DNA from 3 places in the Arthrobacter sp. RT-1 genome. Region 1 is predicted to be linked to each of the others. Evidence: riboswitches for the same ligand, from Rfam matches in the RefSeq annotation. Region 1 holds a riboswitch; each other region holds the start of a gene.
What was found. A riboswitch is a leader RNA that binds a small molecule or an ion and turns the genes downstream of it on or off. The one in region 1 is predicted to bind cyclic di-AMP.

Region 1 (2,246 bases):
CACATCGTTACATTTTCTTGCGATGGCGACGCTGATGCCAGCGTTCGTCGCCATGCACAGGATTCCGCCGTCCGTGCGTGCCGATCCTAGACTTGTGGCATGGGCGGGAATGGCGCACCGGCAGGAACTGGAGTGCTCCGTCCACACCCTCGCCGCCTGCGGGTCCTGGCCGCGGCGGCAGCACTGGCGACGGTACAGGCAGCGTCGGCCTGCACATCCTCCCCGGCGCCGGAGACTACCGGGGAGACACCGACTGCCACAGCAGGGCAAGGACCCATAGCTGTCGAGCTAAACCAGTCGCGGGACCAATATGGCAAGCCTGAGGTCCAGCTGCAGCTCACCAATACGTCAGACGCTGCGGTGACGCTGATCCAGGCCGAAGTCATCTCTGCCTTCTTTCAAGAAGCGATCAGCTGGATGCCCGCCGGGGATGACCTCGAACTGCCGCCCGGCCAGCCGAAAAGCCTGCCGGCGGCGCTTCCCGCTGCAACATGCGAAGGGCGCCCCTCCCCGGACGGGGAAACGGCGAAGGCCACCGTCCTCGTGACCTCACCCGGACAGTCCCGGCCGCGGCAACTGACCTTCAGCGCCTCTGATCCATTCGGGGTCCTCCGGCGCAACAATGGCGAACTCTGCCTCGCCACCGCAGTAGCCGCCGTGGCGGACATCCGCCTGGGCACGCAGCTGGAGGTGGCGCCGGACGCGCGCACCGCCGTCGTCCACCTTGTGGTGGCCCCGCACCCGGCAGCAGATAGGAAAAACCCGGACCAGGCGGCCCGGTCCCTGACCATACGGAGCATTGGCGGCACTCCCCTGCTGGCCGAAGCGCCCCGGAATCCCTGGCCGGAAAACCTCACCCTCACGGCGGGTGACGTCCCCCGTCAGTTCCCCTTGCATATCCGCCCCGCCCGCTGTGACCCGCATGCCATTGCGGAGGACAAGGTGGGCACTGTGCTGCCTCTGCAGGTCACTGTCGACGCCCGGCAGGGAGCTATCCGCGTTCCCGCAGGAGCGGTGTTACGTGCGCAACTTTATGACTTTGTTACGCGATCCTGTGCGCAGGGTTAACAAAAGCTATCAGCCGAGGTCAGCCCGGCAGCGTGCCCGACAGTCAAGACGATTGCTTAATCCGAGAGAAGGGCCTCGTATGTTATCCAAATGTGACAATCGGCTGCAGGGCGGGTTATGGTCTTTCACGTGTCCCTCCCAAGCGGGACATTCCCCTCAGCATGCCGAGCCCTGCCGCTGATACGGGATTCAATCGCTTTCCTGTTGGCAGGGACGGGGGAACCAAGTTTCCGCGGCTTTTTCAAAGCCTTGGGGTTAAGTCGATAGCGCCTCGTTCCGTTCGGGGTTGCTTTCGGCCGGGTATCTCCAACCCGAACCCGACAGCTCACCCCGCAGGCATGGGAGAGGCGATCAACCGTGTCAAAAAATTCCATCACCGCCCGTCACCGCGCGACTCCAGCCCGCTCGATCGTGCTTCAGGGTTTGGCTGTTTCCGCCAAGTCCCAGGCCCGGACGCTCGGCCGCCCGGCCCTCGCAGTTGCCGCTGCATCCGGCATTGCGTTCGGCGTCGGAGCTCCGGCCCATGCAGGCGTGACCGGCCCGGACAGCACCGAAGCCACTAACGTCCAGGCCTACTCGGCGCCCGCCGCCGCAGTTGCCGCCCCCGCAGCAGCAGCCGCCGCCAACGTCCACACCGTTGTTTCCGGTGACACCCTGGGCGCCATCTCGGCAGCCAACGGCGTCAGCCTCAACGATGTCCTCGCCGCCAACGGGCTGGACATCTCGACCATCATCTACCCGGGCGACCAGATCACCATCCCGGGCGCCGGATACGCAGCACCCGCCGCCGCTCCGGTCCAGGCCGCATCAGCTCCCGCGAACACCGGCATGAACATCTCCTACGCCTCCACCGCCCCCGCTCCGGCCCCGGCCCCGGCACCGGCTGCTCCCGTTGCCACCGGAACGGGCACCGGCGCAGCCATCCTGGCCAACGCCTACGGCCAGCTCGGCGTCCAGCAGGATTGCACCGCCATGGTGGAGAAGGCTCTCCGCGCCGTTGGCAAGTCCGTGGGCGACCTGGCCCCGGGCCAGTTCTACCAGTACGGCTCCGTGGTGGGCACCCCCGCCCCGGGTGACCTGGTGATCACTGCCGGCCACGTGGGCGTCTTCGCCGGCAACGGCCAGGTTGTCAGCGGCGGCGTTGACGGCTTCAAGACCGAGGTCCACTCCATTAGCTG
Region 2 (2,246 bases), on a different contig from region 1:
CCGCCAACGCCCAGCCGGTGGACCGCGCCCTCTCCAACGGCAGCTACCGGCTCGTTGCGGTGAGAACAAATTTCGGAGATGTCCTGGTGACCGGGCTCCCCCTCGCCGGCAAGGAAAGTACCCTCACGTCGCTGGTGTGGACCTTCGTATTCGTCTCGCTGGGGGGCCTGCTGCTGGTGGGGCTGGCCGGAACCATCCTGATCCGGCGCACCATGAAGCCGCTGGAACAGCTCTCCGAGGTGGCCACCCGGGTGTCACAGCTGCCGCTCGACGCCGGTGAGGTGGCGCTGGCGGTGCGGGTGCCGCCGTCGAACTCCAACCCCGGAACGGAAGTGGGCAGCGTTGGCCATGCGCTGAACCTCATGCTGGACAACGTGGCCAGTGCGCTGCAGGCACGGCAGAAGAGCGAGACCAAGGTGCGGCAGTTCGTGGCGGACGCGTCCCACGAGCTGCGGACCCCGCTGACCGCCATCCGCGGCTACACCGAGCTGATGCGGATGACGGAGGACTTCACGCCGGACGGCCAGAAGTCGCTGGCCAGGGTGCAGAGCCAGTCCGAACGGATGACGGCGCTGGTGGAGGACCTGCTGCTGCTCGCCCGCCTGGACGAGGGGCAACCGCTGAAACTCACCGAGGTGGACCTCACGCAGCTCGTGGTGGAGAGCGTCAGTGACGAAAAGGTGATGGCCCCCGGACACACCTGGCGCCTTGAGCTGCCCGATGAGCCGGTGGTGGTCAACGGCGATGCCTCCCAGCTGCGCCAGGTGCTGGTGAACCTGCTCTCCAACGCCCGCAAGCACACACCGTCCGGCACCACAGTGGTGACCGGCGTCGGCACCTCGCCCGAGGGTGCGGCGATCGTAACGGTAAGGGACGACGGCGGGGGTATCCCTGCCGCATTCGTGGACCATGTCTTTTCACGCTTCACCCGCGCAGACGCGGCCCGGAAAGGCTCGGGAGACCAGGCGGGAGGCTCCGCGGCCGAAGGCACCAGCGGCCTGGGCCTGTCCATCGTGCAGTCAATCGTGGAAGCCCACGGCGGCCGGGTAACGGTGACGTCACGGCCAGGCCATACGGAGTTCGCCCTGCAACTTCCACGCCTGCAGCAACAGGGGCAAGACGACGCGCCGTCGTCGTGATCTCCGTTACCTAAATGTGACTTAAGCGCTGCACTCCTGTACCGTCGATTGGGTGCGGTTCCCGTTCGGACCGCATATCCGGATGACGCCAAGCTCTGCCACTTCCCGGATCTCCCCGATTGACCAAGGCAGAGGCGGGGGACCCACCGTCCCGGGCATGTACCGCCCTGGGGTTAAGCCAGCACGTGATCTTTCCGTGTGGCCGGATGCCCTCATCCGAACCCGACAGCTAACTCCGCAGGTGTGAGAGGCGATCAATCATGTTCAAATTCCCGGTAAAACCGCGCCCGAAAAACGGCTCTGACAGCAATGCGGAGCGCCCTGAAGGCAAGAACTTCACCTTTGGCCAGCGTGCCGCAGTCCTGGCAGCGTCCTGTGCGCTGCTGGTCGGAGTAGGCGCCGCAGGCCAGGCCACCGATGCCATGACCACGGTCTCATCAAGCGCCCAGTCCACAGCGGATTCGGACGCGCAGATGAGCATCGAGAAGAGCGAGATCCGGTCCAACCCGGCCGAGTCACCCGCGCCCCCCGCGATCAACGTTGTGCCCCAGGCCGCGGAGCCGGCACCGGCCCCCGCACCCGAGCCTGCTCCGGCTGAACCTGCTCCGGCACCCGCCCCTGAACCCGCGCCCGCACCGGCACCGGCACCCGAGCCGGCTCCCGTCGTCGCGGTTAATGACCCCGCAGGTGCCCAGGCCTACGCAGCCAGCCAGCTGGCATCCTACGGCTGGGCCGCGGACCAGATGCAGTGCCTGGTGACGCTGTGGGACAAGGAATCGGACTGGACCACCACGGCCACCAACCCCAGCAGCGGCGCCTACGGCATCGTGCAGTCCCTGCCCGCCGAGAAGATGGCGAGCGCCGGGGCCGACTACCTCACCAACTACCGCACGCAGATCAACTGGGGCCTGAACTACATCCAGGAGCGTTACCAGTCCCCGTGCGGCGCGCTGAACTTCCACTACGCCAACAACTGGTACTAAGCCTGCGCTGCCGCCGTTGAAGCGGCACCAGTCTGTTGAAGCGGCCCTCTTCCGTTGAAGGGGGCCGCTTCTGTTGAAGCCCTTGTGTTGAAGCCGGTCCGGGGCCTGGTTTATTTTGAACCAT
Region 3 (2,246 bases), on a different contig from region 1:
TAGGTGATGGCGATGGTGGAAGCCGCGGAGATGGGGGCTTCAACAGCGGACTCGACTTCCAGCGTCGAGGCGGAAGCGGAGTCCCGCTGGATGTTGGCATCAGCAGCGTTGGCTGCAATGCCGCTGGTCAGGACCAGGCCGGAAGCGGCGGCAATAACCGCGGCCTGGCGGCCCACGCCGCCTGCGTTATCGCCGACAGCCTTGGCAATGACGGCGATTGAGTTGGTTTTGGTGACCTCGGCGCGGTGCCGTGCGGTAGCACGAGTAGTCATCAGTTCTCTCTTTCGATTTCCTCGGGGCCTGTGGGCAGCCCGAGAGTTTTGGACGCGCCGGCATCTTGGGGGTATGTCGGCGCGCCCCGAACGGGGATGTGTGATCTAGCGAAAAACAGGGGGCAAAGAAATAGTTCCCGGGGCCGAAGCTCCCAAGAACTATTTGCCCAGGGTGTAGAAGGAGGAGGTTCCGGTGGCGGCCACGGAGTGCAGCAGCGTGCCCTGGGAAGGGTTGAGGGCGCTGATCATCATGCCGTTGCCAACGTAGATGCCCACGTGTGCGCCGCCATTCTGCATGACCAGGTCGCCCGGCTGCGGGGTGGAGGTGGGTGTCATGGCCGTCCAGGCGTTGACGCGCGGGATGCTGATGCCGGCCTGGGCGTAGACCCACTGGGTGAAGCCTGAGCAGTCCCAGCCGTTGGGGGTGGTGCCGCCCCAGACGTAGGGGCTCCCGATGCCGGTGTAGGCGATGGCCGCGAGGCCGGAGGTGGCTGCTGAGCTGGCCGCCGCCACTGCCTTTTCTGCGGTGGATGCAGTGGTGGCCGCAGCTGAATCATCGTCGGCGTCGGCTTCGTCGGCGTCGGTGGACTGGGCACGGACCGGCTCGATCTTCGGCGCAGCGATGGTGGTCACCACGGGACGCTCGAAGGAAACGGTCGCGGTGGGCTCGGCGGTGACGGCAAGGGCGGTCTGCGCGGAACCCGACTCGGTGGAAGCGGAGACACCAGCGGTGGTGTCCGCTGCAGTGGCAGGCAGCCCCATACCAAGAACAAGACCGGAAGCAGCTGCGACAACTGCTGCCTGGCGACCTACTGTCCCGGCATTGGCACTAACAGCCTTGGACATGGCATCCAAAGGGTTGGTACGAACCGTTTGTGCACGGTGGCGCGCAGAATTATGGCGTGAAGACACGAAGGTAGCCTCTCCCAATGCCTGCGAGGTGAGCTGTCGGATTCGGATGGGAGTCACCCGGCCGCGCGGCTTCCAAGGAAGCTTTGCGACTTAACCCCAAGGCCTTCATGAAGAAGGCCAGAATTGGTTCCCCCGCCCCTGCCAGACGATGAAATGCGAACGGACCTTGAGCGGTGGCAGAGCTAGGCAATCCACTCAAGAGCGTCAACTTCGGAAAAGTTGACGCGAGTTAGACGGTACAGGAGTTTTGCAGCAATGTCACATTCAGGTCACGGCTGGTAACACCCAAGTGAGACATTGCACTCATTTGACTAAAGCCAGCGCGTGGGATCGACAACTTCGCCGTTGACCTGCACCTCAAAGTGGAGATGGCAGCCGGTGGAAGCTCCGGTGGTCCCGCTCAACGCGACAACGTCGCCGCGGGAGACCGTCTGGCCTTCTGTCACATTGAAGGACGACAGGTGGTTGTAGGTGGTCTCCAGGCCGTTGCCGTGGTCCACCACAACGCGGTTTCCACCGCCGTACTGGTGCCAGCCAACAAATGTCACGGTGCCGGTGGCAGCAGCGAGGACGGAGGTGCCGCACTGTGCCACATAATCCTGGCCCCGGTGGAAGTCGCCCGAGCCGCCGGTGATGGGGCTGACACGGTAGCCGAAGGGGGATGCAGTGGACATGGTGGCGAGCGGGGCACCAAGGCTCCCGGCAGAAGCGGCGCTCGAGACGGCGCCGGCAGACTGGGCACTGAGGAGCTGCTTAAGCTTGCCGTCCGGGTCAGCCTGCGTGACAACCGCCGAGCGGCTGAAGTCAATCTGGGCTCCCGCCTCGGCTGTGACAGCCGGCTGGGGCGTAACTGCCGAGGCAGCGACAGGTGTGCCTGCGGCGTCGGTGGCCATCACGGGGCTGGTGGCCGGAACAGTCACGGTCAGCACCAGGCCGGTGGCAGCAAGGGCAATACCGGCTTTTTGGCCGATGCCGCTGGCGGAGGCAAACTCGGTGATCTGCTGGAAGGGACCCCGACGGCGGCGCGCATCACGGTGGAGATCGCGGGGGCGCTCCGTGTGG

Region 2: linked by a shared signal. The riboswitch ahead of DXK94_RS21455 (hypothetical protein) and the one ahead of DXK94_RS15955 (LysM domain-containing protein) in region 1 are both predicted to bind cyclic di-AMP.
Region 3: linked by a shared signal. The riboswitch ahead of DXK94_RS05760 (C40 family peptidase) and the one ahead of DXK94_RS15955 (LysM domain-containing protein) in region 1 are both predicted to bind cyclic di-AMP.

The regions. Positions count from the first base shown of each region.
Region 1 covers NZ_QRGQ01000024.1:64,504-66,749, reverse strand. The annotation lists gene DXK94_RS15960 (hypothetical protein) at 100-1,068, shown strand; cyclic di-AMP (ydaO/yuaA leader) riboswitch at 1,253-1,422, shown strand; gene DXK94_RS15955 (LysM domain-containing protein) at 1,426-2,246, shown strand, end outside.
Region 2 covers NZ_QRGQ01000036.1:8,366-10,611, reverse strand. The annotation lists gene DXK94_RS17550 (HAMP domain-containing sensor histidine kinase) at 1-1,139, shown strand, start outside; cyclic di-AMP (ydaO/yuaA leader) riboswitch at 1,234-1,396, shown strand; gene DXK94_RS21455 (hypothetical protein) at 1,400-2,122, shown strand; gene DXK94_RS17540 (YdeI/OmpD-associated family protein) at 2,245-2,246, shown strand, end outside.
Region 3 covers NZ_QRGQ01000005.1:58,791-61,036, reverse strand. The annotation lists gene DXK94_RS05765 (NlpC/P60 family protein) at 1-272, opposite strand, end outside; gene DXK94_RS05760 (C40 family peptidase) at 432-1,118, opposite strand; cyclic di-AMP (ydaO/yuaA leader) riboswitch at 1,189-1,373, opposite strand; gene DXK94_RS05755 (M23 family metallopeptidase) at 1,496-2,246, opposite strand, start outside.